3 regions of the Pseudarthrobacter humi genome follow, and region 1 is predicted to be linked to each of the others. Evidence: predicted binding sites of a transcription regulator. Region 1 holds the regulator's gene; each other region holds the start of a gene.
What was found. Region 1 encodes LexA, which represses DNA repair genes until DNA is damaged. Its sites were predicted from a motif close to TCGAACANNTGTTCGA; they were not measured.
Positions count from the first base shown of each region.

Region 2: a site for LexA is predicted at 3,607-3,622, ahead of NFC73_RS20960 (13E12 repeat family protein). Genes of this name have one in related genera too.
Region 3: a site for LexA is predicted at 2,935-2,950, ahead of NFC73_RS17570 (HNH endonuclease signature motif containing protein). Genes of this name have one in related genera too.

Region 1 is NZ_JANCLV010000002.1:44,598-54,878, forward strand. It holds gene NFC73_RS03235 (histidinol-phosphate transaminase) at 1-760, opposite strand, end outside; gene NFC73_RS03240 (LysM peptidoglycan-binding domain-containing protein) at 839-1,279, opposite strand; gene lexA (transcriptional repressor LexA) at 1,629-2,375, shown strand; gene NFC73_RS03250 (ATP-dependent DNA helicase) at 2,387-4,444, opposite strand; gene hflX (GTPase HflX) at 4,437-6,002, opposite strand; gene NFC73_RS03260 (class I SAM-dependent methyltransferase) at 6,444-7,058, shown strand; gene dapF (diaminopimelate epimerase) at 7,039-7,983, opposite strand; gene miaA (tRNA (adenosine(37)-N6)-dimethylallyltransferase MiaA) at 7,993-8,889, opposite strand; gene miaB (tRNA (N6-isopentenyl adenosine(37)-C2)-methylthiotransferase MiaB) at 8,893-10,281, opposite strand, start outside.
Region 2 is NZ_JANCLV010000003.1:157,753-168,033, forward strand. It holds gene NFC73_RS06030 (MFS transporter) at 1-606, opposite strand, end outside; gene NFC73_RS06035 (elongation factor G-like protein EF-G2) at 659-2,818, opposite strand; gene NFC73_RS06040 (hypothetical protein) at 2,981-3,559, shown strand; gene NFC73_RS20960 (13E12 repeat family protein) at 3,712-4,512, shown strand; gene NFC73_RS20965 (HNH endonuclease signature motif containing protein) at 4,537-5,229, shown strand; gene NFC73_RS06050 (5'-3' exonuclease) at 5,253-6,188, opposite strand; gene NFC73_RS06055 (alpha/beta fold hydrolase) at 6,544-7,359, shown strand; gene NFC73_RS06060 (histidine phosphatase family protein) at 7,422-8,006, shown strand; gene NFC73_RS06065 (DUF5605 domain-containing protein) at 8,196-10,004, opposite strand; gene NFC73_RS06070 (alpha-L-rhamnosidase) at 10,050-10,281, opposite strand, start outside.
Region 3 is NZ_JANCLV010000015.1:59,963-70,243, forward strand. It holds gene NFC73_RS17540 (type I restriction endonuclease) at 1-184, opposite strand, end outside; gene NFC73_RS17545 (hypothetical protein) at 325-807, opposite strand; gene NFC73_RS17550 (GNAT family N-acetyltransferase) at 865-1,263, opposite strand; gene NFC73_RS17555 (GNAT family N-acetyltransferase) at 1,294-1,734, shown strand; gene NFC73_RS17560 (GNAT family N-acetyltransferase) at 1,767-2,243, shown strand; gene NFC73_RS17565 (thioredoxin family protein) at 2,429-2,740, shown strand; gene NFC73_RS17570 (HNH endonuclease signature motif containing protein) at 3,107-4,606, shown strand; gene NFC73_RS17575 (hypothetical protein) at 4,661-4,993, opposite strand; gene NFC73_RS17580 (NAD(P)-dependent alcohol dehydrogenase) at 5,091-6,116, opposite strand; gene NFC73_RS17585 (TetR/AcrR family transcriptional regulator) at 6,239-6,961, shown strand; gene NFC73_RS17590 (VOC family protein) at 6,976-7,347, shown strand; gene NFC73_RS17595 (MOSC domain-containing protein) at 7,382-7,954, opposite strand; gene NFC73_RS17600 (hypothetical protein) at 8,072-8,296, opposite strand; gene NFC73_RS17605 (ZIP family metal transporter) at 8,613-9,860, opposite strand; gene NFC73_RS17610 (multicopper oxidase domain-containing protein) at 9,857-10,281, opposite strand, start outside.

The DNA of each region.
Region 1 (10,281 bases):
GGCGCAATGCGTCCGTGACTTCAGGAGCGGCGGCCATATAGCCCAGGCGGGCGCCCGCAAGGGCGAACGCCTTGCTCATAGTGCGGGACACAATGAGGCGCTCCCGGCCGGGCAGCAACGTAAGGGCGCTGGGCGTTCCGTCATGGGCGAACTCGTGGTACGCCTCGTCAACGATGACGATGGTCTGGCTGGCCTTGCCAGCCTCGTACACGGCCTCCACAACGTCCAGGCCCAGCCCCGTGCCGGTGGGATTGTTCGGCGAGCAGAGGAAAACGATGTTGGGCTGAAGTTCTTTGACCTGCAACGCGGCCGATTCGGCACTGAGCCCGTAATCGTCTGCCCGTTGCCCGACGATGTACCCGGTGTCCGTGCCGCTGGCCAGGAGCGGATACATGGAGTACGTGGGCGGGAATCCCAGGGCCGTGCGCCCGGGCCCGCCGAATGCCTGGAGAATCTGCTGGAGGACCTCGTTGGACCCGTTGGCCGCCCAGATGTTGGTGGCATCCAGACCGTGCCCGAGATACTCGGCCAGCGCTTCCCGGAGTTCGGTGAACTCACGGTCCGGGTAGCGGTTGAGGCCCGCCGCGGCTTCCGTCACGGCCACGCTGATCGCGGCCCGTACGTCCGCCGGGACGCCATGGGTGTTTTCGTTGACGTTCAGCAGGATAGGTACATCCAGCTGCGGGGCACCGTACGGGGTCAGTCCGCGGAGGTTGGTCCGGAGGGGAAGTCTGTTCAGACGCTCTAGCTGGTCATTCACCTGAACAGTTTAGGTCCGAAGCAGACGGCCGGAAAATGTGACGGCCTGCGGCGGCACACACCCGAGCCCGCAGGCTCATTACCTGGTGGGGACGAAGAGTTGCTGTCCGGGGACAACGCCGCCGGCGGAAAGGTTGTTCAACTGGGCAATATCCGCAATGACATCACGGGGATCACGCTCGGGCGCCACCGTGCCGGCAATGGCCCAGAGTGACTGGCCGGCCTGCACCGTGACCGAAACTGTTGGCGTTAGTGACAGGTCCGCGGCAGAATCGGCGGCCTTTGCCGGGGCGTTGAGGAAACCTGCAAGGGAAAGCAGGATTGCGGCAAGAATCACCAGCGGGATGCCGATGAGGACTACCCGGCCCCTGCGGGTCAGGCGTAGCGGCGGTAACGCTTCCCTGCGCTGCCTTGGGGCCGAATCCGACGTCGAAACGGGTGCGGACCACTGCCGCGAGGTGAGGTCCTGCACGGAAATGAACTGCGGACGCGAGTCCTGCGAAGCGGATATAGCTGACATGAAATGAGCCCTCCTGGACCATACTGTGCTGCCCGGCGCGCCCTCCGCGTCCACTTGCCGGCACCGGCCTGAGCCGTCCATAAATTCGAATATTCGAATCCGCAAGCAACGAGTAGAACACATGTTCGAACTTTGCTTCTTCATTTTTAGCACTTATCAACGAATATTGTCGAGACTCGCTAGAACAAATGTTTGAAAAAGCCCTGTGGCTGGCCTACGTTTGGATCAAAGAACAACCACCTCTGTAGTTGATCAGCAGGGTCTGACAATCAACTCCGACACCAGCCCCGGGGCGTTCCAGGCACCAGAGGCCGGAGCGGAGCCGGGCAACCGAAAGGCATTGGCGAACATGGCAGCACCAGCCGCCGAGGGCAAGGCGACACCGCAGCGCCGCCAGCCCCCACGAACCCCCAAGGGGCTCACCGCCCGCCAAAAGAAGATCCTTGAAACCATCCAGCGCTCGGTGAATGACAACGGCTATCCGCCGTCGATGCGTGAAATCGGTGACACCGTGGGCTTGGCGAGTTTGTCGAGCGTGACCCACCAGCTCTCGCAACTGGAGAAGCTGGGGTACTTGCGCCGGGACCCCAAGCGTCCGCGGGCCATGGAAGTCCTGATGCCGTTGACGCTTGACGGCGGGTCCGCTAAGTCGAACGGGACAACCAAGCCCTCAGTCCTGCACGGCATCGGCGGGACGGTCACCGAACTTCCCTCTGCCATGGACACCGCGATGGTGCCGTTGGTGGGCCGGATCGCGGCCGGCGGGCCCATCCTGGCTGACCAGGTGGTGGAAGACGTCATGCCCCTGCCCCGGCAGCTGGTGGGCCAGGGTGAGCTGTTTATGCTGCGCGTGGCCGGCGATTCGATGGTGGATGCTGCCATCTGCGACGGCGACTGGGTAGTGGTCCGCCGGCAGGCAGACGCCTCCAACGGCGATATTGTCGCGGCCCTGCTGGACGACGAAGCCACCGTCAAGACCTTCCGCCAGCGCGACGGCCACACGTGGCTGTTGCCGCAGAACACCCAGTACGAGCCCATCCTGGGCGATCACGCCACCATCATGGGCAAGGTCGTCTCGGTCCTGCGGTCGCTATAGGACCTGCGCAGTCAGGCGCCCTTCCCGGCCAGCCTTTCCAGGGCGGCGAATGCCGTCTTGCGGTCCGTGGTGGGCCAGAACGGCGGCAAAGCGGCGCGGAGGAATCCGGCGTAGCGCTCGGTGGCAAGCCGGGAATCAAGCACTGCCACCACACCTTTGTCTCCGGTGGAACGGATCAGCCTTCCCGCGCCCTGGGCCAAGCGGATGGCCGCGTGGGTCGCCGATACCGCCATAAAGCCGTTTCCGCCGGCCTGCGCAACGGCGCGGGACCGTGCGGTCATCAGCGGGTCGTCCGGCCGCGGGAACGGGATGCGGTCGATCACCACCAGCCGGCATGATCCACCCGGAACATCAACGCCCTGCCACAGGGACATGGTGCCGAACAGGCAGGTATCGGGCTCGTCCGCGAACTGCTTCACGAGGGCCGTCATGGTGGAGTCGCCCTGGCAGAGAATGCTGAGGCCAAGCCGGGGACGCATCGCTTCTGCGGCTTCCTCTGCGGCTCGGCGGGACGAAAACAGACACAGGGCGCCGCCGCCGGACGCGCGGATCAGCGCCTCAAGTTCATCAAGGGCCTCCTGCGAGGCCCCGCGGCCCGGCTTGGGAAGGTGGCCTGCGACATAAAGGATCCCCTGTTTGGGATAGTCAAAGGGCGATCCGACATCGATCCCGCTCCAGTTGGGCGCACCCTCCCCCACCAGTCCCAAGCCGCCGGCGGTCGGTTCAAAGGCTGAGCCGATGGCCAGGGTTGCCGACGTCAGGACAACGGTGTGGCCGGCGAACAGCCCCTCGCGGAGCTTGCCGGCAACGCTAAGCGGCGCGATGTTGACCAGGACCGGCGCAGACTCGTCGGGCTGCGCATAGCCCTGTTGCGGATCGAAGGAACTTGCGCGGGAAAACCACACCACTTCGCGGTTTTCACGGGCCACGATCAGCCGCTCGCACAGTTCGAGGATCAGCATCAGGCGTGAGCGCGCGAGCTGCCGCCCGCCGTCCGCCGATTGGCTGCCGTCCCCCTTGGAATCGGACAGTGCAGCGCGGCAGGCCTCACGCAACTGGTCCACACAATCCAGCTGTTCGTCGTTGAGGCCGTTCGGGAGCAGCCCGTTGGGCACGCCGGCCAGGGCGAGTTCCAGGTTGGCGGCGGCTGCGTTGAGGGCATCCACAGTGATGGCCGTGTGTTTCCGCGCGCCCGACGCCGCAGCGTGGACCATTGCCACGGAGAGTTGCCCCGACACCGCACCGGTGACCCGGTCCTGCAGTTCGTGGGCCTCGTCCACCACCACAACGTCGTATTCAGGAAGCACGGCCAGGCCTTCGAAGGCGCTGACGGCGAGCATGGCATGGTTGGTGACCACAACGTCGGCCTCGGCGGCGTCGTGGCGCGCCAGTTCGCTGAAGCATTCGGCTGCCATGGGGCATTTCTGGGCCCCCAGGCATTCCATGGACGTCACCGAAACCTGCCGCCAGGCCCGGTCAGTAACGCCGGGAAGCAGTTCGTCACGGTCGCCCGTGGTGGTCTTCTCCGCCCACTCGCGCAGGCGCACCACTTCCTTGCCCAGCTGGGACGACGGCCCGCCCAGGGCAGCGGCGAAATGCGGGACGCTGGTGTCTTCGCCGAGGGAGAACAGCTGGCCCTCTGCGGGTTCCTCGGAAGGGAACCCGCCTTCGAGCTTGTGCTGGCAGACATAGTTGGAGCGGCCCTTGACCAGGGCCACCTTGACAGGGCGGTCCAGGGCAGGGGTGATGGTCTTCAGCAACCGGGGAAGGTCGCGGCCCACAATCTGGGTCTGCAGCGCAAGCGTGGCCGTTGACACCAGGGTGGGCTTGTTGCTCACGAGCGAGTGCGCAATGAGCGGAATGAGGTAGGCCAGGGACTTTCCGGTCCCCGTTCCGGCCTGAACCAGGAGGTGGTCGCCGGTTTCGATGGCCTTGGCCACCTGCCTGGCCATCTCGTGCTGCCCGCTGCGGCTTTGACCGCCCATGCCGGCCACGGCGCGGTCGAGCAGTTCGATCACGAACTGCTCGCCGGCCGTACCTTTGACTTCCCCCGCCGCAACCTCAGTCATGGTTGATGAAGGATTCCAGTTCAGCCGCAAGGCCCTCACGCACCATCACCAAAGCGCGGGTACCGTGCTCGCCGTGATCCAGGCTCAGGATCTCGGCATCGGTCTCGTGCAGTTTGCTGATCAGGTCACCGCGGTCGTAGGGAATCAGGAGCTCCAGCTTCACGCCGGGCCGCGGAATCCCGTCACTGATGGCCCGCAGCAGTTCGGCGATCCCCTGGCCGGTGCGGGCCGAGACCACTACGTGGCGCGGTTCGCGCTGCTTGAGGCGCTCCACCACGAACGGATCCGCGGCATCGGCCTTGTTCAGGACAATGATCTCGGGCACCTTGCGGGCATCCACTTCGCTGAAGACTTTGCGGACCGCAGCAATCTGGCCCTCGGGGTCCGGGTGGGACACGTCCACCACATGCAGGATCAGATCCGCGTCAGCCACTTCCTCCAACGTGGAGCGGAAAGCCTCCACCAACTGGGTGGGTAGCGACCGGACAAAACCCACGGTGTCCGCCAGGGTGTACCCGAGGCCGTCGGAGGTCTCGGCCTTTCGCACGGTGGGATCCAGGGTGGCGAAGAGCGCGTTCTCCACCAGCACGCCGGCGTCGGTCAGCCTGTTCAGCAGCGATGACTTCCCGGCGTTGGTGTACCCGGCAATCGCAACGGAAGGCACTGAATTACGACGGCGATTGGCCCGCTTGGTCTCCCGTGCCGGCTTCATGGCCGCGATCTCGCGCCGCAGCTTGGCCATGCGGGTCCGGATCCGGCGGCGGTCCAGTTCGATTTTTGTTTCACCGGGTCCGCGCGAACCCATGCCGGCGCCGGCGCCGCCCACCTGGCCACCGGCCTGGCGGGACATCGATTCACCCCAGCCACGCAGGCGTGGCAGGAGGTATTCGAGCTGCGCCAACTCCACTTGGGCCTTGCCTTCACGGCTCTTGGCATGCTGGGCAAAAATGTCCAGGATCAGGGCAGTGCGGTCAATGACCTTGACCTTGACAATGTCCTCGAGGCTTCGCCTCTGGGATGGTGCCAGTTCGGCATCCACCACAACGGTGTCAGCCCCGGTGGCCATCACGATTTCCTTGAGCTCGAGGGCCTTTCCGGAACCCAGGAACGTGCCCGGGTCCGGTTTGGCACGGCGCTGCACCATCCCGTCCAGGACTTCCGAGCCTGCTGTTTCGGCGAGGGCGGCGAGCTCACGCAGGGAATTCTCCGCGTCCGCCAACGTGCCTTCGGACCATAGCCCGGCCAGGACCACACGTTCGAGCCGCAGTTGCCGGTATTCGACCTCGGTGACGTCTTCGAGTTCGGTGGACAGCCCGGCCACGCGCTTCAGCGCCCGGCGTTCCTCCCGGTCCTGTTGGTCGCCGTCGTAGCTGGTGTGTTCGTCGTCCAAGCGGGAGATCGCCTGGGCCCTGCCGAACACGCCCTTGTCACCGTCTGCGGCGGTGACGTTCCTGGCCGGTACGTCCTTGGCGAGAATCCGGTCGATGACAGCTTGGATCTCCTCGGGACTCATGTCCTGGGCTGCTGGATCTGAACCGGTGTTGGGCTGGCTGGTCATGGTCTCCTTTGAAGTTTCGGCATTTTCAGAATAGTGCCGATCGTTGTTCAGTGGTGAAGTATTCGCGCTGGGCTGACGGCTTGCAGTCATCCGGGCCTCCTGGTCTGCTGGGCGGCGGCCGGGACCGGGCCGCGCAGGGAGTCTTTGCATCCGGGGATGCATGGAGTGGTGGAAAGGCGCGGGCAAAACAGCAAGGGACCGGCTGCGGCAGATCGCTCGAGTATTGCCCGGCGGCACAACAGGTACGGAAGACCTGGCATGCGGCGCATTTGCGGAAGGTTAATACCTGCATCGCTGCGGGGCACGGCTTCGGAACAAGCGGCGTCCGGGAGGACACCGGCCGTGCCGGCTACTCGAAGATCAAGAACATGGGTTCAAGATTAGCAGAAGCGGTGCCTACGGTTTCGCATTGTCCACCCCGGCCAACTAATCTGGCCAGTTATGGAGTCCGCACACTATTTCAGCGCATCGCCCGCCGGGCCGTTCACCCGCAAGCCGCTCACCGTGGAACTGGCCGGCGAGACGCGCAAGCTGCAGACGTCCGGCGGCATCTTCAGCCCCGACGGCATCGACAAGGGGACGGCGGTGCTCCTGGCCGAGGTCCCGGCCCCGGCCCCCACAGGCAACCTCCTTGACATCGGCTGCGGCTGGGGGCCGATTGCCCTGACCCTCGCATTGCGGGCGCCACACGCCAAGGTCTACGCCGTGGACGTCAATGAACGCTGCATCACGCTGACCAACGAGAATGCGGCCCTGCTGGGCCTGGGCAACGTGCTGGCCAGCACTCCGGAGGCGGTGGACCCGGACCTGAGCTTTGACACGATCTGGTCCAATCCGCCCATCCGGATCGGCAAGGATGAACTCCACAGCCTCCTGAAGCTGTGGCTGCCCCGGCTGGCGCCGGGCGGTTCCGCGTGGCTGGTGGTCCAAAAAAACCTGGGCTCGGATTCGCTTCAGCGCTGGCTCGCGACGGAACTGGATGCATCCTTCGCCGTGAGCCGGGAGTCCACGTCCAAGTCCTTCCGCATCCTTCGGGTCAGGAAAGCGTCCCAGTAGCCACAATTACGGCGGGCCCGCTGAGCTCGACGTGCTCGTGCCCGCCCGCCCCGGCGAAGAACTTGACCCCGACGACGCCGCCCGGGACGTTGACCTGCCAGGAGTCCGGCGCTTCCGCCCCGGCCCAGTGCCGGATGGCCACTGCGGCGGCGCACGCGCCTGTTCCACAGGACTGAGTCTCGCCCACACCCCGCTCATGGACGCGCATGGTGACGGTGCCGATCCCGTTGTGGACCAGCGGTTCGGCAGGCACGACGAATTCAACGTTGGTTCCATTGGCCGGCACAGGATCGACCTTCGGGGCAGTGTAGAGCCTGGTGGCTTCCAATTCGGACAGTTCAGCCAGCGCAACCACGGTGTGCGGGTTGCCCATGCTCACTGACAGGGCCGGGCGGGGCACTTCCAGGCCGTCTGCGGTTACCAGCGAGTCCATGGCTTTCGCGGTCGCGTCGCCGGGGAAAATGAATTCCCACGGCCCCATGTCCACCGCGTAGCTGTCCCCTGTCCGGACCACTGTCTTGACGCCGCCGCGCGTCCCGATGGTGAGTGCGCCGCCGTCGGGCAGGTCAACCAAGCCCTCGGCGCGCAGGAAGTGCACAAATACGCGGACCCCGTTGCCGCACATTTCCGAGAGCGACCCGTCGCCGTTGCGGTAGTCCATGAACCATTCAGCCTCGGGGCTGCTCAGCAGCAGCTCGCGGCCTTCGGAGAGGTACCGGGAGGGGACGGCCCGGATCAGCCCGTCGCCGCCGATCCCGCGGTGACGGTCGCAGAGCGCGGCAACCTGGCCGGCATCGATGGTGTGGACGCCGTCGGGGTCGGCGACCAGCACAAAGTCGTTGCCGGTGCCGTGTCCTTTGGAGAAGCGGAGTCCACCCAACGTGTGGAAGACGGGCTCTGTGGTCTCTGCGGGAGTTGCGTCCATCGTCCTAGATTACCGGCTGAGAGCCACGGCCTGGGCCGCAAGGTCCGGCGCCTGCCAGTCCAGCCAGGTGATGCGGGGATCGGCGCGGAACCACGTGAGCTGGCGCCTGGCGAACTGCCGGGTGGCCACAATGGTGTCCTCGGCTGCCTCGGCAACTGTCGAGCCGCCGTCGAGCACTTTCAGGAACTGGGCATAGCCGAGGGCCCGCGGCGCAGTTTTGCCGCCGCGGAGACCGGCCGTGTCCAGCCGGCGCACTTCCCCCAGCAGACCCTGGTCCACCATGCTGTGGACCCGCAGTGCCAACCGTTCCCGGAGGACGTCTCGGTCCACGGCCAGGCCGATCTGGACGGCAGGCTGGAAATACTCCCGCTGGGGCATAAAGGAACTGAAGGGCCGGCCGGTGAGCTCATGGACTTCGAGCGCCCTGATGATCCGGCGAGCATCGGAGACACGGCCCGCTGACACCGGGTCCACGTCCCGGAGCCGTGCCAAGAGGGCATCCTGGCCGGCTTCATCGAGCTCAGCCTCGAGCCGCTGCCGGAGGACAGGATCCGTGCCGGGGAATTCGAGGACGTCGAGGGCGGCCCGCACGTAGAGACCCGATCCGCCCGCCAGAATGGCTCGCTTGCCGCGCGCATGGATATCGCTGACGATGCTCCGGGCCTGCTGCTGGAAGTCTGAAACGCTGGCCTCCTCCGTGACGTCGAGGATGTCCAGAAGGTGGTGGGGAACGCCCCTGCGCTCTGCCGGCGTGATCTTGGCGGTGCCTATGTCCATCCCGCGATAGAACTGCATGGCGTCGGCATTGATGACCTCGCCGTCCAGCTCCAGGGCAAGGTTCACGGCCAGATCGGACTTACCTGACCCGGTGGGTCCAACAACAGCAATAACCGGGGGCTGGACCACCGGTCAGCGGCTCCGTACCGGCAGCGTGGGCATCCCCAGCGAGACTCCGGTGCGGCCGGCGCCGCCTGCGGCAGCCGGCACGGGAGCGCCGCACGAGTCTGCCTGGGACCTGTCCCAGGCGTCCCCCGCGCGGGAGCGCCGCAGGCTGTAGTCCTGCAACGACGGGTCGGCTACGAGGTGGAAGGCTGCGGCTTCGGTGATGGTGACGGTGACCAGGTCACCCGGACGCGGCACCTCTGCCCCCTCGGGAACGGAGAAGTGCACCAGCCGCTGGTCCTGGGACCGGCCCGACAGCCTGTGGGTTTCTTCCGACTTGCGCCCTGAGTGGGCGGTGACCATCACCTCTACCCGGCGGCCAAGCTGCGTGGCGTTTTCCTCGGCGGCGATCCTGTCCTGCAGTGCGGTCAGGCGTTCAAACCTCTCCTGGACCACGGCCTTGGGAAGCTGGTCCGGCAAGTCTGCGGCGGGAGTACCCGGACGCTTCGAGTACTGGAAGGTGAAGGCGGTGGCGAAGCGCGACTGCTCCACAACGTCAAGGGTGGCCTGGAAGTCTTCCTCGGTTTCGCCGGGGAAGCCGACAATGATGTCGGTGGAGATGGCGGCGTGTGGGATCTTCTCGCGGACCTTGTCCAGGATGCCCAAAAACTTGGTGGAGCGGTAGGACCGTTTCATGTCCTTCAGGACTTTGTCGGACCCGGACTGCAGCGGCATGTGCAGCTGCGGCATCACGTTGGGGGTTTCGGCCATGGCGTCTATGACATCGTCGGTGAAGGCGGCGGGGTGGGGGCTGGTGAAGCGGACCCGTTCCAGGCCTTTGATTTCGCCGCACGCGCGCAGGAGTTTGGAGAACGCCTGCCGGTCGCCGAACTCCACACCGTAAGAGTTCACGTTCTGACCCAGCAGGGTGACTTCGATGGCGCCGTCATCGACCAGGGCCTGGATTTCAGCCAGGATGTCGCCCGGGCGGCGGTCCTTTTCCTTCCCGCGCAGGGCCGGGACGATGCAGAACGTGCAGGTGTTGTTGCAGCCGACCGAGATGGAAACCCAGCCGGAATAGACCGAGTCACGCTTGGTGGGCAGCGTGGAGGGGAAGACGTCCAGGGATTCGAGGATCTCCAGCTGGGCTTCGTTGTTGTGCCGGGCCCGGTCCAACAGTGCCGGGAGGGCGCCGACGTTGTGGGTGCCGAAGACAGCGTCCACCCAGGGGGCCTTCTTGAGGATGGTCTCGCGGTCCTTCTGGGCCAGGCAGCCTCCCACGGCGATCTGCATACCCGGGTTGGCGGCCTTGACGGGCGCCAGCATGCCTAGGTTGCCGTAGAGCTTGTTGTCCGCGTTTTCCCGGACGGCGCAGGTGTTGAACACCACGACGTCGGCCTGCTCACCGCTTGCCGG
Region 2 (10,281 bases), on a different contig from region 1:
ATGGGGAGAACGTTCCGGAGTGAAGCCCACATCGCGCATCAGCCAAAAGGCCACCCCGAACATCGCCAGGAGCACTCCAACGCGCAACAGGAACGGCACGCCGAGGTCGGTGGCCTGGGCAATCACGCCGCCGCCCGTCGAACCGGCGAGCATCGCGATGCCGGAGACCATCAAAGCCCGCCCGAACACTGCCTCCAACTCACCGTCGTAGCCGGAGAAACGCAACGCATCCACCAGCCAAGCCTCCACGGCCCCGGAGAAGAACGTAAAGCCCAGGCCCAGCAGGACCGACACCACTGCCCAGGCCCAAAAGGGAGCGGACAACTGCCAGAGCAGGTAGTACAGGTAGGTGGAAGCAGCCAGGGTCACCGTGCCGAGCAGGAATGAGACCCGGCGTCCCCAACCGTCCGCGATGACCCCGGTAGGCACTTCGAACAGGACCATGCCGGCCGTGAAAAACGCGTTGGCCGCGAATGCTTCCAGGTTGCTCAGCCCGGCATCCAACAGAAAGAGCGTATTGATGCCCCAGATGAAGGAGGCCGCAAGAGTGTTGCCCAGGGTCAGGGTGAGGTAGATGCGCTGGATTTTCCGCGCGGTGGCGTTCATGACGATCCGTTCATGCGGTGGCGTTCACGACGATCCGGTCATCACGAGGCGTTCATGAGCCGCTGGGCACCGGGTCATGCCGGAGGTACCGGCGCCGGAACCGGCCGGTCCCTGCTGTCAGCGCCCGCAGCTCCACAGCGTACTTCAGCAGTTCCTGGTCCGGGACTTCCGCGCTGATTTCGGTCAGCTCACTACCGGAGGTGGCCGTGCCGGTGAGCCGTCCGCGGCGTGCTGAGAGGTCACTCATCACGGCCCCAACGTGCGCCTCGGACACGGTGATGCTGACCGCGGAAACAGGCTCGAGCAGCTGGATACGACCGGCCGCGGCAGCCTCCCGGAGCGCCAGGGCCCCCGCCGCCTGGAAGGCGGCGTCGGAGGAGTCAACGCTGTGGGCCTTGCCGCCCACCAGCGTGACGCGGAGGTCCACCACGGGGAACCCGGCAGCCAGCCCTTTCTGCATCTGCGCACGCACCCCTTTCTCCACGGAGGAGATGAACGTTCCGGGGATCACCCCGCCCACCGTTTTGTCGACGAATTCGAACCCGCCGCCACGGTCCAGCGGCTCCACGTCGATGTCGCAGACGGCATACTGCCCGTGGCCGCCGGACTGTTTGACGTGCCGGCCGTGGCCCGTTGCCGGGGCCGCGAACGTTTCCCGCAGTGGCGTCACGACGTCAATGGTGTGCAGCTTCACGCCCTGGTCGCGCAGCCTGTCCAGCACCACCTCGGCATGGGCCTCCCCCATGCACCAGAGGATCAGCTGGTGTGTTTCCGCGTTCCGCTCAACACGCAGCGTGGGATCGCCGGCGGCCACCTTCGCCAGGCTCCGGGCCAGCGCGTCCTCGTCACTGCGCGAGTCCGCCTCGACGGCCACCGGCATCAGTGGCTCAGGCATCTCCCAGGTAGCCAGCAGGAGCGGCTGGTCCTTCGCCGAGATGGTGTCCCCCGTTTCGGCGCTTCCCAGTTTCGCCACCGCACAGATATCACCGGCCACACAGTGCGCGACAGGACGCAGGTTGGGGCCCAGCGGAGAATACAGGTGGGTGACGCGCTCGTCGGTGTCATGGTCCTGATGGCCGCGGTCCGCGAGCCCGTGCCCTCCGACGTGCACGGGAGTATCAGCACGCAAAGTACCCGAAAATACACGCGTCAGGCAGACCCTCCCCAGGAACGGATCAATGGTTGTGCGGACCACCTCAGCAGCCAGCGGCCCGTCCGGGTCACAGGCCAGGGCCGCCGCTGCAGCGCCCGTCAGGTCAGTCACCTCAGGGAGGCCGCCCTCCACCGGCGACGGGAAGCCCCGGGTCAGGACTTCCAGCAGTTCCGCCGTGCCGAGGCCGGTGACAGCCGAGGCCGGTACCACCGGGAAAAAGGAACCGCGGGCGACGGCGGTTTCCAGGTCCGCGATGAGGACATCGGTATCGATGTCCTCACCACCCAGATAGCGGTCCATCAGGGTCTCGTCCTCGCTCTCGGCGATGATCCCTTCGATGAGCCGGCCCCGGGCGGCTTCCGACGCCGCGCGCTCACCGGCGTCAGCGTCCCGGGAACCTGCGGCCGCCTCCCCGGCGGAGTAGTCAGAGACTGTGCCCGTCAGCAGTCCCAGCAGCCCGCTGGTTTCGCCGCCGGACCGGACCGGGACGTACAACGGCAGCACCGCGTCGCCGAACGCCTGCTGGCAGGCGGCCAGAACGCCGTCGTAATCTGCCCGGGGGTGGTCCAGGCGGGTGATGACCACAGCCCGCGGCATCCCGAGGCCTTGGCATTCGCCCCAGAGCGCCGTAGTGGTGGCGTCGATGCCGTCAACGGCGGAGACAACAAAGAGGGCGGCGTCCGCAGCCCGGAGCCCCGCCCGAAGTTCGCCGATAAAGTCCGGATATCCCGGAGTATCCAGCAGGTTCACCTTGATCCCGTCGACGAGCAGCGGAACCAGGGACAGCGTGACCGACCGTTGCTGCCGCACTGCCGAAGGGTCCGAATCGCTGACGGTGGTGCCCTCCGCGATGGAGCCTTTGCGTGTGATCATGCCGTGGGCGGCCAGCATCGCCTCGATCAGCAGGGTCTTCCCGGCACCGGAATGCCCCACGAGCGCCACGTTGCGCACCTGTTCCGGATCTGTTGCCGCGATGCCGTGCGGAGCATCACCCCGGCGCACCTCCGGCCCTCCCCGCCCCGGTGTCCGTGCTGCGTCCTTTGCGGCTTTCACTGACATGGGAACCTCCTGGCGTCTTTGCCATGCACCGGGCCGAATCGTGTCCTCTGATTCGACACCCTGGCGGGCGCAAGGGCAAGAGCACGCGCCGGGACGAGGTGGCCGCAGCGGAGGATAATGGCAGCCAGAGCCCACGAGTCCGTGCCAGTGTGAGGGGGTCCCATGCAGCAGGTTCCGCGCATCACGGTGGAGGTTCCCGTCCTCACGGTTGGTGCGGGTCCGTCCGACTACGAGGCACTGGCCAGCTATGTCAATGCCCTGCGCAGGCCGCAGGGGCTGCACCTGACGCTGCTGCATATCGGAATCCTGGCTGATTTTGCGCAGGACGTCGCGGACTGGACCAAGGGGATCACCTCGGCCGGTGAAGCCGCCCGGCGCGCGACAGGCTGGTTGCAGGGCCTGCCCGTTCTGGACGGGTTTGCGGGAACTTCGGAACAACTGATCGTGCTGGGTGGCGGCGGCATCTCCGGGCTCGAAGTGGATGTGCCCGATCGCGTGCACGACTACCAGGTGTTTCTGGTGCAGGGCCTGCATGATCTGCTGGACCGGCTCCTCGTGGACAATGTGGACGACTTTATCCTCAGCTCCCCGGCACTGGGCTACCGGTACCCGCACTGGGTGCCCCATGTCGCCGTCGGCCGTCCCCTGTCACGGGATCGCCGGCCGCGGACGATTGCCCCGCTGACCGTCGTCTTTGGCCCGTCGCGGATCAGGAACGGCCGGTTCCTGACGGCTGACTGAGCAGCCAACGCGTCAGAGCGCGGCACCGTTCCAGGCCCGCACGCTGCGCGAACAGACACTTGAGGTCGCCACGCGAAAAACTTTCCCAAAGTATTTCGCGTCACTGCCTGGAGGGGACCTTAAATGTCGGTGCCTCGCAAGATGATGTGAGCATGACAAGGACAACCGCGGTGGAGGCGTTGGAGGCCATTAGGGCTTCCGTCGCTGCGCTTGCCCTGGTGATCCCCGGCGCAGTTCCAACGCGTCAAGGGGAACCGGATCCGCTGCGGCAGCAGTCTGACGGCTGGCTGGACACGCTGGCGGAGGCTGCCCGGCTGCAGGCTGCCACGGCTGCCCTGGTAGTCCACGCCGCCGCCGGGTTCGCTGATACTACGCGGGCGATGACCTTCCCGAACGCGTTGCCGCAGGGCCGCATCGCTCAGGAGATGGCGGTAGTTGCTGAGGTCGCGTGCGTCCTGGCGGTCAGCGAACGGACCTCCGGTGCGCTCCTGTCCGAGGCCCACGAACTGACCACCCTGCCGCTGACGCTGGCCGCCCTGCAGGACGGGAAAATTTCGTGGCAGCATGCCCGGGCCATGGTCGACGAAACCGCTAGCCTGAACCTGGCTGGCGCCGCCGCCTTGGAAGCCCACTTCCTGGACCCCGACGCAGCCAAACCGGCAAGCGGCTGTCCCGCCGGGGAACTCGTACCGTCCGAGTTCCGGCGCAAAGCCCGGACCTGGCGCGAACGGCACCACCCGGACAGCATCGAAAAACGCCACACCAAAAGCGCCCTGGACCGCCGGCTGGAGTTCGCCCCGGACCGGGACGGCATGGCCTGGCTGAGCGCGTACCTCCCCGCAGACCAGGCCGCCGGGATCTGGGACCGCGCCACCACAGCAGCCCGTGCCCTCCAAGGACCCCAAGAGGACCGGAACCTGAGCCAGATCCGCGCCGATGTGGCCGCCAGATGACTCCTTGGCGGCGCCGCGGAGCACATGCCGTCACCCTCGGCGCAGGTGCTTGTGACCGTGCCGGTATTCGCGCTGATGGGCCTCACCGACGAACCGGCCATGCTCGACGGATATGGGCCCATCCCGACGTCGATGGCCGGCCGGCTCATGGCCGAAAGTTCCACATCATTCCACCGGGTCCTTACCGACCCCCGCGACGGGGCGCCGCTGGAGATCGGGCGCACCAGCTACCGCATCCCCGTCAGCATGCGGCAATGGCTCCGCCTGCGGGACGGCAGATGCCCGTTCCCCGGCTGCAGCAACCAGTCCCTGGACAACGAAGCCGACCACCTTCTCTCCTGGGCCGACGGCGGAACCACCGGGATCAGCAGCCTCGGCCAGCCATGCCGCAAACACCACAGGCTGAAACACACCACAGGTTGGACGCCAGCCGGGGCGAGCGCCGACAAGCCACCCGGCTGGACTTCGCCGTCAGGCCGTCAGTACGCCAGCGAACAACAGGACTGGGAGCCACCCGATTGGCCATCCCAGATGATGGGCCGACTGAGACACCCTGAACCTGGCCTGGCCATGCCTGAAGAGATCCTGTCTGGAGACTCGCTGCCCGGCGCACCGCCTAAGGAGCTACGCCCGGTCTGTTCCGTGCCGGAGTGGAGCTGGCAACAGGCACCGGTCGACGAGCCCTGGCCGGAGTGGAGCATCCCCCAAACGGTCTAGCTGGGCCTATGCAGCAATCACCGCTACTGCCGGTCAAGCGCGTCGAGCAGCCGTTTGATCGAGCCGCCAAGGTTCCATTCGATGGCGAGACGCTCCAGTTCGGCGCGCGATTCGCCGTCGACGGTGTGCAGCTGTGCCCCGGCTTCCTCAAGGGTGGGAAGCGGGAGGTCGCGCACGATTTTCACAACCGCCGGCGCAACCGTGAGGTAGCCGGCGGCCGCGGCCAGCTTTGACCGAACCGAGGCGGATACTCCGCCGCCACCGTCAGCGGCTGCAGCGAGCAGGTTCTCCAGTGTGCCGTACTCGCCAAGGAGCGAAGCAGCGGTCTTCTCGCCGATGCCGGCCACGCCTGGCAGCCCGTCGGAGGCGTCGCCGCGAAGGGTCGCGTAATCGGCATACTGTTCGGGCAGCACGCGGTACTTCCCGACGACGACGGCGTCTGTCACGACTTCGAGGTTCCTCATGCCCCGCGCGGTGTAGATCACCCGGACCTGACGGTCATCGTTGACGGTCTGGAAAAGATCACGGTCGCCGGTGACCACATCCACGGGGAGGTCCGCGTGGCTGGCATAGGTCCCCACGACGTCATCGGCCTCGTGTTCTGCGGCCCCCACGATGGCGATGCCGGCGAGTTCGAGCACGCGGCGGATCATCGGAAGCTGCGCCTCGAGCGCGTCCGGGACGACCTCGACGTCGGGGGCATCCGACACAAGCTCGGCGACCCGGTGCGACTTGTAGGTCGGGATGAGGTCCACGCGCCACTGCGGACGCCAGTCATCGTCCCAGCAGGCAATCAAATGCGTTGCCCCGTAATCCGTGGTGAGGCGGGCGATCATGTCCAGGAGGCCGCGAACCGCGTTCACCGGCGTTCCGTCAGCACGGCGGATCGTGTCCGGCAAGCCATAAAAGGCGCGAAAGTACAGTGACGCAGTATCAAGCAGCATCAGGCGGTGCGGCATACCTGATCCTGACACGGAAGCGGCTGCCGGGCCATGAGCATTTGCCGGCGACAGAACGCTCCCATGGGGTTACGATGCCTCTATCGGTTCAAGCAGCGGACCAACCTTTCTGTGTTTGTGAGGTTTCCCCGTGGCCGAAGATGCACCCGTAAAGACTGCGCCCCGAGTGCCCTTGAAGCAGGCTTCGGACCCGCACCCGCCGCCACGTCATCACGACGACGAACGGAACGGCCCCGCCGCAGCGGCTGACCGGGATGCTGCTCCCAACCCCTATGGCTTCGACCGGGAGCACTGGCCGGGCCCGTGAGCCCGGGTGGCGGTCCTGCGATGAGCGCGCGAACTCCAGGCTGACGACATGCCCCACGTCAGCGTCAACGGTGTTGATCTCTACTACGAAGAGAGCGGCCAAGGGACACCAATACTGGGCGTGCACGGAACACCCAGTTCGGCTGTGATGTGGGCGGACGCCGCAACCGAACTCGCCCGGCATGGCCGCTGCATCATCTACGACCGCAGGGGTTTCCACCGCAGTGCCCCGCCGCGGCCGTTCGCGACCTTGGACCTGGTGGATCATGTCGACGACGCAGCCGCAGTCCTGGCGGCGCTCCGTGCCGGGCCGGCAATCGTGATCGGCCGCAGCACAGGCGGCCTGATCGCCATCGAACTTTCCCGCCGTTTCCCGGACAAAGTCAAAGCGCTGGTCCTATTGGAACCGGCGTTTTTCACCATCGCTCCGGATGCAGACGCCTGGGCCCGCGGCCTGCGCCGCCGTGTGCTTGAGCGCACGGACGCCCAGCCCGGGCTTGCCGCCGAGATTGTGATCCGGGAAGCCTTGGGGGATGCGACGTGGGAGTCGCTTCCCGCAGGGCTCAAACAGATGCTTGCCGACACGAGCCACGCTGTCCTGGCCGAAATCAACGGCCACGGCCTGGATCTCAGCGACGATGCTCTGGAACTGAACGAGGAGCAACTCGCCGGGATCCGCCGGCCCACCCTGATTGTCTCCGCCGAGGACTCCCCCGAGGCCTGCCGGTCCGTGAACGCCAGGTTGTCGGGTGCACTGCCCTTCACCCATACGGTGCTGGTCCCGGGCGGGCACCTTATTAATCCTGCCCATCCGGCTGTCCTGGACTTCATCGACCGGAACGCCGGACCGGACCCTTGGGCCTAGAAGGATTGCCTTGATCCCGGCGGCTGCCCGGACCGTCCCCGCCGTCGGGGAGAATAGACAGCATGACCCTTACGACCTTCGCCCTGATCCGCCATGGCCAGACAGACTGGAATGCGCAGCGTCGGCTCCAGGGAGCCACCGATATTCCGCTGAACGACGTCGGCCGTGGGCAGGCGCGCGACGCCGTCGACGTCCTGTCAGACTACGAGTGGGATGCGATCGTGTCCTCGCCGCTTAGTCGTGCCGCGGAAACCGCCAGCGTGATTGCGGACGGGTTGGGGCTGAGTGTTACGCGGCACATTCCGGCGCTGGCCGAACGCAGCTTCGGACCGGCAGAGGGGTTGCAGGCCGGCCCCGAGCTGGAGGCCCTGCGCATACCCGGTGGTTACCGCGGCGCCGAAACCGAGGAAGACGCGGCCGCGCGCGGGTTGGGTGCACTGGAAGCGCTGGCCGAAGAATTCCCCGCCCGCCGCGTCCTTGTGGTCGCCCATGGCACACTCCTCCGGGTGAGCCTTAACCGCGCCATTGGCCGCACATTGCACAGGATCGACAACGCGGTGCTGAACCTGGCCCACTACCATGCCACCGAGGGCTGGCACCTCGAATACTTCAACGGCGAGCGCGTGGTGGCTACAGCCCAGGGCTGATAAACCTAGGCGTCCGCCCTAACCTAACCTCGAACGCTTCGATGTTCCCGCGCTCCAGCCGCGGAATGATCAGTGCAGCCCCGATCTGCTCGATGTGTTCAGTGTTTCCGGGCGGCGGCAAAACCCGCGGCATCCGTGTAGCGCTCCAGAATCGCGATCTGCGCGGGGTCCTCCATCAACGGACAGGCCTCATAGCCGCAGGGCTGCGATGATTCCGGAGTCTGGAGAGCTGACGGCGCGGATCCTGACGGCGATGAACTGCTGGCCCGGAAGCTCCACGCGGAACCGCCCCGTGACCGTGCCGGGCAGGGTATCAATGGTCATGTTCCAGGTGTCGATGATGTCCACCTCGTACTTCCGCCCGGCCGGCATCACGAAGTTCCGGTACGAGGGCTGGTTGAAGCCGAAGTAGCTGAGCTCGTACTCATACCGGATGCCCGCGGTGGGTACGTCCCAGGCGCTGGGCAGCGGCTCCAGGTAACCGCCGGGCGTCTCTGCCTGGATGCGGCGAAGGAAGGCGATGCGTTCCGGGCTGCTGCCGTGGAATGCCCCGCCCTTGGCCCACCACAGGATGTCATCGGCGTGCATGTAGGTTTCCCCGTGGCCGACATAGCCGCCGCGGACGGCGCCTTCCCAGAACCGCCGGGTCATTTCCTCGCCGGTGATGTTGCCCCAGCCCTGGTCGATGGTGCCCTCGTAGGCGCACTCGTCGATGACCACCGGTTTCTGCCAGCGGTCCCGCCATTCCCCCGTGAACTCGGCGGTCTTGTGGACGTCCTGGCGCTGGATGCTGCTGTGCGTGATCCACGGCCGGCTGTAGTCGTAGAAGTCCTGGCAGTTGTGGATGGAGAGCAGGTGGCCGCTGGGGTCGTTGGCCTGGACGATTCCGGCGAAGCGCTCCCAGTCCTCGGTTGTTTTGCGGAACAGCAGGTCGTATTCGTTGGCCAGGGACCACCAGATGTTCCGGTGTGCAGCCAGCCGGGCCACCACGTACTTGAGGTAGCGGTCGTCCTGGCCCGGGGTCATGGTAGAGAAGCCCCAGCGGTCGTAGGCGTGGAGGAGGATGAGGTCCGCTTCGATGCCGAGCTCGTCCAGCTGGCTGATGCGCTGTTCGAGATGGCGATAGAAGGCAGGGTTGGGCCGCTCGTAGTCGAAGCCGCCGGCCAGGGAGCCCTCGAACGGGTACAGGTCCGGTTCGTTCTCGTTGAACAGGTACGACTTGGGGAAGACGCACATCCTCATCTTGTTGAACGGGCCCGCGGCGAGCGTGTCGAGGGTCTGCTTTTCGAGGGCGTCGCCCTGGTGGGTCCAGGCGTACGCAGTGGTGCCAATCGGCAGGTAGGGGGTGCCGTCGTCGTACGCGAAGTGGAAGGTGTTGGCCACCCGCACCACGCCCCTGGCGCCTGCTGCAGGCTCCGCAGCGGCGAAGGAGCCGGTGACGCCGTCGAGCGAGCGGGCGTTGCTGAACGTAGTGAAGCTCCAGTCCCCCGGTTCCGGAACCAGGAGCCGGACCTTGTAGCTGCCGTCGCCGTCGTAGAAGCCGGGCACGCTGAGCACCTTGCCGGAGGGTGCGGTGAACAAGGCGCGGAGTCCGACGTCGGTGAACGGGTTGCCGTGCGAGGGCCCGGCGAAGGTGACTTCGAAGCGTTCCTGCGCTGTCGCCGTCGTGGTTAACGAAACAGCGGCGCTGCCCCGCTCCACGGTTTCCGGTTCGTAGTCGGCAGACGGGGCGGGAACGTCGACGGCGGCCGCTGCAGCCCGCTGCGCCACGGTGTCCTCCGGCTCCAGCTCGCTGATCAGGCGGAGGATCTCCGCCACCTCGGCGGGATTGCCCTTCAGGGCTTCCTCGGTGCCCAGGATCATGCCCACCTCGTGGAAGTAGAGGGTGTGCAGCAGGGGGTTGTTGGTCAGCGTAGGGACGTGCTGGCTCAGGATACGGTTGCCTTCGGCGTGCCGCATCACAAAATACAGGGGGCTAGCAGCAGTGAAAGTTGTCATCGGTGCCTTCGTGATTTCAGGAGTTGGGATTCCGGACTTGGGAGATCAGGAGTTTTTGGGGGTTTTGGCGGCGCGGTTGCCGCTGAGGGCGGCCAGCGCGGCGGCGATGTCCTGCTTGACCGCCGGCTGGGTGAAGATCAGGCTCTGTTCCAGCGTGGTCTGCCGGTACCAGACGGTGTCCCTGCGAAACGCAGCAGCCGCGGCCGGGTCATGCACGTCGATGGCCTGCCAGACTGCGGCGTAGGCCTGGGGGTCGTCCATGATGGCCGCGAGCGGG
Region 3 (10,281 bases), on a different contig from region 1:
TTTTCAGGCCGACATCCGCGATGAATTCCGGCACGACCTCCATTGGATTAAAGACGTCGTAGCCAAGGATTGTTGAAATGAAGGGCATCACAAACGCATTCTTTGTTGCCTCTTCGGTCTGGATTACCTCTCGCTGCTGGCGCACCTTTGCTGCCAAAGCCGAGAGCTTTTCTGCAAACTCCATTTTTCCCCCTTGAAAAACTGATGGTGATGCTTACCGTAGCGCAGGAATGTCGGAACTCGATGGAATCAAGTCAACCGCTTGCCAACCAAGGTGTTCCTCGCGTTTGCAGGCGTCAGTTCGCCGGGGTGGGCAGGCGGCTTCTACTCGGGTTGGGGTACGTCGGCTGAACCGGTTGAGATTCCGCTCAGCGTGCCAATGTAATCCAGCGTTTTGGGACTGACATGCCGCACCTCCGCTAGCGCTTCCCGAAGAGAGCCCTTCGCAGGGTCACCGAGCGCATCGCGCAGATCCACGACCGTTTCGATGCCTTCACGCTCGAACACTTGCGTGATGTCCTCCACCTGGGCAAGGCGGCCGGGCGATGGCCAGTCGATGACTTCCGAGAGCTTCCCCGAATCGAGGTGCTGGCGGAATCCACTCGTGGTGGCGGCGTCCGGCCATTCCGCGACGAGGGCTTCGACGCGCGGCTTGACGGTTTCGTTGTAGTTCTGCCGGCGCTGGAGCGTGGCATCCACAATGATGGCCCCGATGTGGTCCCAGCCGCGGCTGATATCGGCCGGGGCGTCTGTGCCGGGTGAGTCCGTTGGCGCCGGGGTGTTGGCTGCATCATTATCGGTAGTCATACCTGAATACTTCCATGTGGAGCGCCACGGTGGCTGGTCGGGGCCGTAGATCAGCAGTTAGCGCAGCTGGATTAGTCCAGCAGTGGTGGGGCGGAAACCGCATGCATCGAAGTAGAAACTCTTCAGATGATCGTCGAAGTCAACATGAAGCCACTCGCAGCCTGCTTCCTTTGACTTCCCGGTGGCAACGGCGAGCAGTCTTTTCCCGATTCCCTGCCGGCGGGCACGATGTGCAACCAACGTGTCTTCGATGAACGCGTGCGCTTGGCCGTCCCAGATCACGTTGACGAAGCCTACGAGACCCTGTTCGTTGCGCGCTGTGACCCACCCCAAGCTGAAGCGCGAGAGTCGGCCAGTCCAATCGTCGTCAACGTAGGCATGCTCGAAGCCTTCCGCGTGCAGCTGGTTGATTTCTTCGTTTGTAGCCGCTCCGCGCCATTCAAAGGTGATCGTCATGCTGAACAGCCTTGCAGGTAGTGTGGCCAAATGCTCAACCCCAGCATGACCATCAGACTCGCCGCCGTCAGCGACGCGGACGACGTTTGGCGTCTGGTTCAGGATTTCGCGCCAACCGTCCGGCCTGAGCGGGAAGCTTTTGAGCTAACGTTCCGCGCGCTGGTGGAGGCGTCCCACACGCTCGTTCTCGTGGCCGAACAGGGTTCCGGATCTGTCGTCGGTTATCTCTTGGCCCATTGCCGCGCCACGTTTCTTGCGAACGGCCCTGTCGCCGGGGTCGAGGAGGTCATGGTCGCCGAGCGAGCACGCCGGCATGGTGTGGGACAGGCGCTGATGAATGGAGCCGAGACTTGGGCGGAATCCAAGGGCGCTGCCTATGTTTCGTTGGCAAGTCGGCAGGCCGGCGATTTCTATCGTGCCCTCGCGTATGAGGACGCTGCCACCTTCTATAAGAAGCCACTGACCAGGTGATCAGGGAAGCAAGAGCAGAAGACCTCCCGGAGATGCGCGCCATCGAAGTCGCAGCCGGAGAAGCGTTCCGAACCCTTGGGATGGGAGCCGTCGCCGATGACGCGCCGCCCAGTCTGGAAGCCCTGGCCAACTATCAGCGCGATGGCAGGGCATGGGTTGCCACCGATTCCGGTGACGTGGCGGTGGCTTACATATTGGTTGACCTGGTCGACCGGTTTGCTCATATCGAGCAGGTGACTGTCCACCCGCTTCATGCGCGCCAGGGTCTTGGCGGACAGCTCATCGACGAAGCGGCCCGCTGGGCGGCGATCTTCGGCCTTGATGGAATGACTCTGACCGCTTTCGAAGAAGTCCCTTGGAATGCTCCGTACTACGCCCGCCTGGGATTCCGGCCGGTGCCCGAACGAGAGTGGCCGGGCGGTCTATATCGGATCGTGCAATCAGAACGTGCTCATGGTTTGGATGCCTGGCCACGAATCGTCATGAAAAGGCGCCTCCCAGGAGGCTAGACCGGCAGCCGGTACTGTCCCCCGCCCATCGGGACAACGCTCAACCACCGGCGTTTTGACAGGCTCAACCAGCGGGCACCGGCGACAAGCGGACGACGGCGGGAGGTCCCGGCGTCGTCCGCTTCTCCACATCAGTCACCGCCGGTGAGTCCCGGAGGCTGACGTTGGGGGCGGAGAATGATTCCATGAGGATCGAACTGCTCTACATCGACGAGTGCCCCAACCTTGCTATGGTGCAGGAGCGACTGGAATCAGCCCTGGCCGCCTTGGGGCACAGCGACATTCCGGTGACAATGCGACTCCTGGAGTCCGCGGCCGATACCGCCGGGACGGGATTTGCGGGTTCCCCCACGATCACTCTCAATGGGTCTGATATTTTTCCGGCCGGTGCACGTGCAGACGACCTGGCCTGCCGGATATACGCGACTCCCAGCGGGCTGGCGGGCGTTCCGACGATCAGCCAAATAGCCGAAGCGCTCAAGAACAATGGGCTCTGAAGCCACGTGCTGATGCTCCTGCTGCGGCAGGGTGATGAGCCGCAGGATGCTTCATGCGCTCGGCACCGAACCCGCCTACATTTGCCTTGGGACTGACGTGCCGTAGCTGTGCAAGGGCTGCCCGGAGAGCGGCACCCCGGGTGTGGTCCTCGAGCGTGCCGCGGAGTTCCTCTACAGTTTCGATGCCTTCACGCTCGAACACTTGCGTGATGTCCTCCACCTGGGCAAGGCGGCCGGGCGATGGCCAGTCGATGACTTCCGAGAGCTTCCCCGAATCGAGGTGCTGGCGGAATCCACTCGTGGTGGCGGCGTCCGGCCGAAATCCGTTCTCGCTTGAATGTCAGACCCCCACTAGATGATGGAGTTATGGGAAGCGCAGCGGTGGCGAAGGCATATGAGGACATCATTGCCGCCATTGCCGTGCTGAATTCCGTACTAAACGGGGCTGAAGGATCCAGTTCTGAAGTGTCATCGGAGGCTGATCCTTTGCGTGGCCTGGAGGATACGTGCCTGGACATCCTCTCCGGCGCCGCGGGAGTGGAGGCGCGGGTGGCGGGACTTAAGGCCCGCGCCGCAGTGAAATATGCGGACATCGCCCAAGCCGTCGCTTCACCGGACGCACCGCTCCAGGCACAGGAAATGGCGGTGACTGCGGAGGTCGCCTGCGTCCTGGCGATCGGTGAACGGGCTGCAGGGGCGTTGCTGAACCAGTCGCAAATGCTCACGATTGCTTTGCCGCTGACGCTGTCCGCCCTGCAAGCGGGCACCATCTCGTGGCAGCACGCGCGGGCCATGGTGGAAGAAGCCGCAACCCTTGACTCGGCCGGGGCCGCGGCTCTGGAGGCCCACTTTCTGGACCCGGATGCCCCGAACCCGGCCCGCGGCTGTCCCGCAGGGGAAATGCCGGCGTCCCGGTTCCGTCACCAGGCACGAACGTGGCGCGAACGCCACCACACGGAGAGCATCGAGAAGCGGCACGCAAAGGGTGTCCTGGACCGCCGGGTCGAGTACTCCCCGGACCAGGACGGGATGGCCTGGCTCTCGGCCTACCTCCCCGCGGACCAGGCGGCAGCAATCTGGAACCGGACCACCGCGGTCGCCCGCGGTCTGCAGGGCCCGGACGAGCCCCTGACCCTCACACAGCTCCGCGCTGACGTACTCGCCACAGCCCTCCTGAGCAGCGGTATCCCGGCAGAACATGATCCCGGGCAGGTTCCGCCGCCCCGGGCCCACGTTTTGGTGACGGTCCCGGTGTTTTCCCTGTTCGGCGCTACCGAGGAACCGGCGATGCTTGACGGCTTCGGTCCGATCCCGGCGTCGATGGCCAGGGACCTCGTGGCGAACGGGGCCGATTCGTTCTACCGGGTCCTGGTTGACCCGCGGGACGGGGCGCCCCTGGAGATCGGCCGCGCCAGCTACCGTCTCACCACGGCCATGCGGAACTGGCTCCGGATGCGCGACGGCAAATGCCCCTTCCCGGGCTGTTCCAACCATTCCCTGGACAACGAAGCCGACCACATCCTCGCCTGGCACAAGGGCGGAACCACCGGCATATCGAATTTGGGACAGCCCTGCCCCAAACATCACCGCCTGAGGCACACCAGCACTTGGAGACCCACAGCGGCGAGCAAGAACGAACCACCCGGCTGGATATCGCCCACTGGCCGGCACTACAAGAGCGAACACCAGGACTGGGAACCACCACACTGGCCTACGGAACCAAACCCGGAAGCAATGCCGGAAGCGAGCAGGAACGGGCCCAGGCTCCCAGTGTGGCGTGAAGGTCGCGGTGATGCAGATTTTGTCCACATTGGGCTGTCTCTGGGAGAGGATGGGGTGGAACGGTTCCTCCATTCCACCGCCTGACGGGTGCCCGAGAGCAGCGTTCGCCTGCTCCCTGCACGCCGCGCAGTGCTGGCTTCAGCCTGCCGCCGGGTTTCCGCCGCGGTGATCGCTGTCCCGGAGCCCGGAAATCGGCTGCGCACCGGCGACAGTCGGGCGACGGCGGGACCTCCCGCCGTCGTTCGTTTCCACATGACGCGGCGCCTTCCCGACACTGACGCACGGTGGGATTATTTCAGTATGAGCGAGAAGATCTCTGACGGCCTGCAGGATCACGGCCCACACCAGCACGCCCACGCCGCTCCGACGACGCAACAAATGCGGACCGTAGGTCAACGCCGCCGGGAGGCGGAGGAGAAATTGGAGCACCACCTCCAGGAAGCCCGCCACAAAGACGCTGCGCACTACCATGCGGTGCCTGCGTCCGAAGGGGAGGGGCCGGGGGACAACGAGGGCGAAAGACCCCCAGAAGGGTCCCCAGAGGAGAAGTGATCAGGGGGCACGCTGCTTAGGGGAAGCGGAGGACCACGTTGCCTCGCTTGCGTCCGGTGTCCACGAAGCGGTGGGCCTCGACGACGTCGGCCAGGTTGTAGGTCCTGTCGATGACTGCCCGGTATTTGCCTTCCTCCGCGAGGCCCACAAGGTAGGCGACGTCGTCGGCGGTGTACGTGAGCTTGAGGCCGCCAAAAGTGATCAGCTTGCTGCTTCGGCGGCTCTGTCCTCGCGCGCTGAGCATACCTTTGAGGTCGGCGATGACCAGGAGAAGGGCACCTTCCGGCGCGATGCTCCCTTGCACCCTCGCGAACGGGGCGTTTCCCACGCAGTCCATAACGACGTCGTACGTTGTGCCGTCTGCGGTGAAATCCGCTGCGGTGTAGTCGATGAAGCCGTCCGCGCCGAGTGATTCCACCAGTTCCCTGTTGGCCCCGCTGCTCACGGCGGTGACGTGGGCGCCGAGGTGCTTGGCCAGCTGGATGGCGGCCGTTCCCACGGCTCCGGAGGCGCCGTTGATAAGAACAGTGTCGCCGGTCTTGATGGCCGCCATTCCCAGGAACGTTTTCGCCGTGAGTCCGCCGAAAATCAGCGTCACAGCCTTCTCGAAGCCCATGTTCCGCGGCTTGGCGGAGATGGGCCCCTTCGCCGGAACCGACACGTACTCGGCATGCCCGCCAAACCTGGCGCCGAGCATCGCAATTACCTCATCGCCGGGCCGGAACGTGGTCACGCCCTGGCCGACAGACTCGATCACGCCGGCCACGTCCATGCCGAGGACCCGGGTCCGCGGGCGGAAGACGCCAAGGGTCAGGGCCGTAAGTGCCACGAGTCCCTTGGGGACATTGCGGCTGCGGACGCGGTGGTCGGCGACGCTGACCGTGCTGGCCATGACTTTGATGAGCACCTCACCGGCGCGCGGAGCGGGCTGTGCGATCTCCTCGACGCGGACCACGTCCGGCCCGCCGAACCGGCGGTAGGTCGCGGCTTTCATGGTCCGGGCTCCCGCGGCTGTAGCGGGCGCCGGCTGGCTTGGGTTCATGGTTTAGCTCCTCGATTTTCCTTTGAGGTGTACGACGTACACCTATCTGATGGGACTGACATTAGGTGTACTTAGTACACTTGTCAATGGAAGATGTTTTGCAGCGACGGAAGCAGGGAACAGTGACTCAGCAGATTGCCGAACGCCGGCCGCGGTTGAACCGGGACCGTGTGCTGCAGGCGGCCGTTGCACTCGCCGACGAGGTGGGGATCGGCCCGCTCAGCATGCGCCGCCTCGCTCAGGAACTGGACGTGGTGCCTATGGCGCTATACAAACACGTGGCCAACAAGGAGGAGCTCCTCGACGGCATGGTGGACGTGGTCATCGGCGAGATTGACCCTCCCGTTGCCGGCGCTGACTGGAAGAGCATGGTGCGGCTGCGAGTGCTCTCCGCGAGGCGGGTGCTCCAGCGTCACCAGTGGGCCAGGCGCGTCCTGGAAACCCGCACCAACCCGACCCCCGCCGTCCTGGGCTACATGGACTCGTTCATCGGCATGTTCTTCGCCGGGGGCTTTTCCGTGGACCTCACGCACCACGTGATGCATGCCATCGGAAGTCGGATGTGGGGCTTCACGCAGGAGCTGTTCGACGCCACGGCCACTTCCGATGGCGACGCTCCCGCGCCGGTGGCACCGGAAGTTCAGGCCGCCATGTACCAGGAAATGTCCGCCAACTACCCGAACGTCCTGCAAGTGGCCACTGCTGCCAGCCACGATGACGGCTCGGTAGTCGGCAGCGGCTGCGACGACCAGTTCGAGTTCGAGTTCGCCCTGGACCTCCTCCTCGACGGCATCGAACGGCTGCACCAGCTTCAGTGGGTATCATCGGAACACCCGTCCCTTTGAGAGTGGAGTTACCCATGCAGCTCGGTGCTTTTTCGATCAGTCTCACCGTCAAGGACATCGCGGCCTCAGCGGCGTTCTACGAGAAACTGGGCTTCACCAGGTTCGGCGGCGACATCACCCAGAACTGGCTGATCCTCAAGAACGGCGAGACGGTCATCGGCCTCTTCCAGGGGATGTTTGAGAAGAACATGCTGACATTCAACCCGGGCTGGAGCCAGGACGCGGAAGCGCTGGACTCTTTCACCGACGTGCGCGACCTCCAGCGGGAACTCAAAGCCGCGGGCATGGAGTTCGTTTCCGAAGCTGATGAGGCGACCACCGGCCCGGGGAGCTTTATCGTCGTGGATCCGGACGGCAACCCGGTGCTGGTGGATCAGCACGTCTGACCGGCCGGCGGCCGACTCTCTGTAGGGCGGCGTGCTAGGGCAGCCGCGAAGCCCGCAGCAGTGTTGCCTCGCCGGCTCGCTCCGGCTCCAGCGGCACGGGGCTGACCAGCACGGCCTGTCCTCGGTGCAGGACGCCGTCGGAGATTACCCGGCAGCGCACGCCGCCGCGCCCACGCATCGCTTTGTGCGCCCCCGGGGTGAGCATCTCATCCATCCAGACGCAGGGGTGGGCGGGCCGCCCGGCCGTGAGGCGCACCAGGTCTCCTTGGGATTCCAGGGCAAAGTCGTGCCCCAGGAGCGGAGCCAGGTGGGCGCCTCGGAGCACAACGTTGCGCCGGGTCAGGAGCGGGTCCAGCTGTGCGGTCCCCAGCTCCGCAGCGATGGCCTCAAGTGACTCGATGGCAAACACGGTGACAGCGGCGTCCATATGCGCGGCCTTGCCGAAAAACCGATCCCCAATGATGCCCTTGCCCGCCACGAACTCCACCCGCCCGGCATCCGTCGTGGGGACATCCGCGGCACCCTCGCGGGCCCGGCCGAAGTAGGCGTGCACCGGCGACACCAGGAGATGCAGGACCTCCACGCCGTACCGATAGGTTTCAGTCATGCCACAAAACTACTCCGCCGCGCGGGGGCTTAAGTGTCCGTTCGCGCAGTGGGGAACGGCTCCAAACGCCAGCGGACGACGGCGGGATGTCCCCGCCGTCGTCCGCTCGCCTTACTGCTATGCGGGGAGATCGCGCCTTTCGTGTGTCTGCCCGTAGGGGACATCGCGGCTGACGGCGACCGTGTAGTCGGTGTAGCTGTGCTGGGTGACCAGGATGCCGTGGCGGCTTTCCCTCATGGCGTGTTCGCGGGCCATTTCCACGGCGGTGTTGAGGTCGTTTTCGACCGTGTCAGGATCATGGGCTGTGATTGCCAGGACAAGGTCAGAGTGGCGCTTGATCATGGTGGTCTCTTTCTCGGCGGGATCCCGGGACTCTGGGGAGGCACAGGCTTCCGGGGCCGGGCGTACCCGGGGAGGCGGAAAGCGGTGGTTCCAGAGGGGTTGCCCGGCATCTCTGATGGGGCGGTGGCCGGCCGAATTGTCCGGCGGGCTGGATCGGCGGAAGCATTTGTTCCTGCGGATCTGTAGCCAGTGTGCCTGAGGCGGTGGCTCCGGGGCAATAGGCACGCCGAAAAAATCGGGGGAACCCAGCGAAACGTCAGAGTACGACGGCGGGTGGTACCGCCGTCGTCCGCGCCTGGCCCAGGCCTGTTCTGGGCTAAGCCTGGACGAGCAGGCCGGTGGCGAACATCAGGCCCATTCCCAGGACGACGCCTGCGCCGGTGAGCGGGGTGAAGGTCTTGCCTGCGGGGTCCTTGAGCATTGGCAGGAGTTTGACGGCCACCTGGGCGACAGCCCCGGCTCCGATGCCAAGCAGGAAGGCCGCAAGGGCCGGCTGGTACACGGTCGCTCCGAGTAGGGCGCCGGCGGCCGCGGGCGCTCCTGCGATGAGTCCCAGGATTGCCAGGCGGCCCAGGCCAGGGGGCTGCTTGGCGAGCGGGGTGACGATCGCCAGGCCCTCGGTGGTGTTGTGGATGGCGAAGCCGACGATCAGGGACGCGCCCAGGGCGAGCGAGCCCACCGCGTACGCGGATCCGATAGCGAGGCCTTCGCCGAAGTTGTGCAGGCCGATGCCGATGGCGATCAGCAGTGCCAGGCGCTGGGGCGCCAGACGCTGGGGCGGCAGGGCTGAAGGTTGGCGGGCGGTAGTCGAGTTCTGGTGCCGGCGCATCCACGCATCCGTTCCCTCGAGGATGAGGTAGGCGGTCACGGCGCCGAGGAAGACGACCATGGGGCCGCCGAACGCGCCGCTGCCGGCCACGAGTCCCACGGCTTCGAGGGTCGCGTCGATGGCCAGGAAGGCCAGCAGCCCGACGGTGACTCCCAAGAGGACGCGGACCCAGGACGCGGACGAACGGCGCACGAACGGCATCCACAGCATTCCCAGGGCCACGGGTATCACGCCAACATAGATCCCCATGAGCAACATGAGTCCGAAGAAGGAGCTGCCGCGCTCCGGACTCAGGGCGGCCGCGTCAATAACCGCCGGGATCTTGCCGCCGTTCGAGGTCACCAGGGCCACCTCGTAGGGGTCACCTTCCACCCAGTTGTAGATGATGGTGAGGGTGGTGGACTCCAGCGGCGCCATGGTTTCCCGGGTCTGCGTGAACACGGCGTAGTAGTCCGAGACATTGACCTGCGCGATGGACACCGGATCCGGTCCCTCGTTCCGGACGGTGATGGTGATCTGTCCGGCCGTCAGGCGGACGTCTTCGACGGCAACCACCTCCTTCGGCGGAACACCCTCGGAGAGTTTGTTGAGACCGGGTGCGTTGAGCAGGGTGAACAGCCCCAGCAGGATGGCGATCAGGACCAGCGGCCCAATGCCGAGCAGCCACCGAGGGACCGGCGGCCGCCTGTGGGGTGCTGCGGCCAGGGCGTCAGCCGACTTTTCGTCAAGGCTCATGATGGGCTCACCTCGAAGAAGCCCATCCAGCCCAGTTCAGCGAACTCGGTCTTGTGGGCGTGGAACATGTACTTGCCCGGGTACGGGAAGCGGATCTCCACAATGCCCCGCTGGCCCTGTACCTGGGAGATGGTGTCGGTGTATTCACTGGGAGTCAGCATGGTGCCGGTGGGGTAGTAGTGGAAGAAGTTTCCGTGGATGTGGAATGAATTGACGGGGTCATATTCCAGGACGTTGATCAGGTGGATCCGGACCAGCTCGTGCTGCTTGACCTGGACAGGGAAGTCCATGAAGTGGAAGGGCAGCCCGTTGACGGAGTAGAACTCGTTGTCGTCGCCGCCGTCGGTGTTGTAGCCGTTCATCACCATGACCATCTCGTTGTCGGCTTTCGGCCGGCCTTCCTTGGGCTCGATGATGAAGC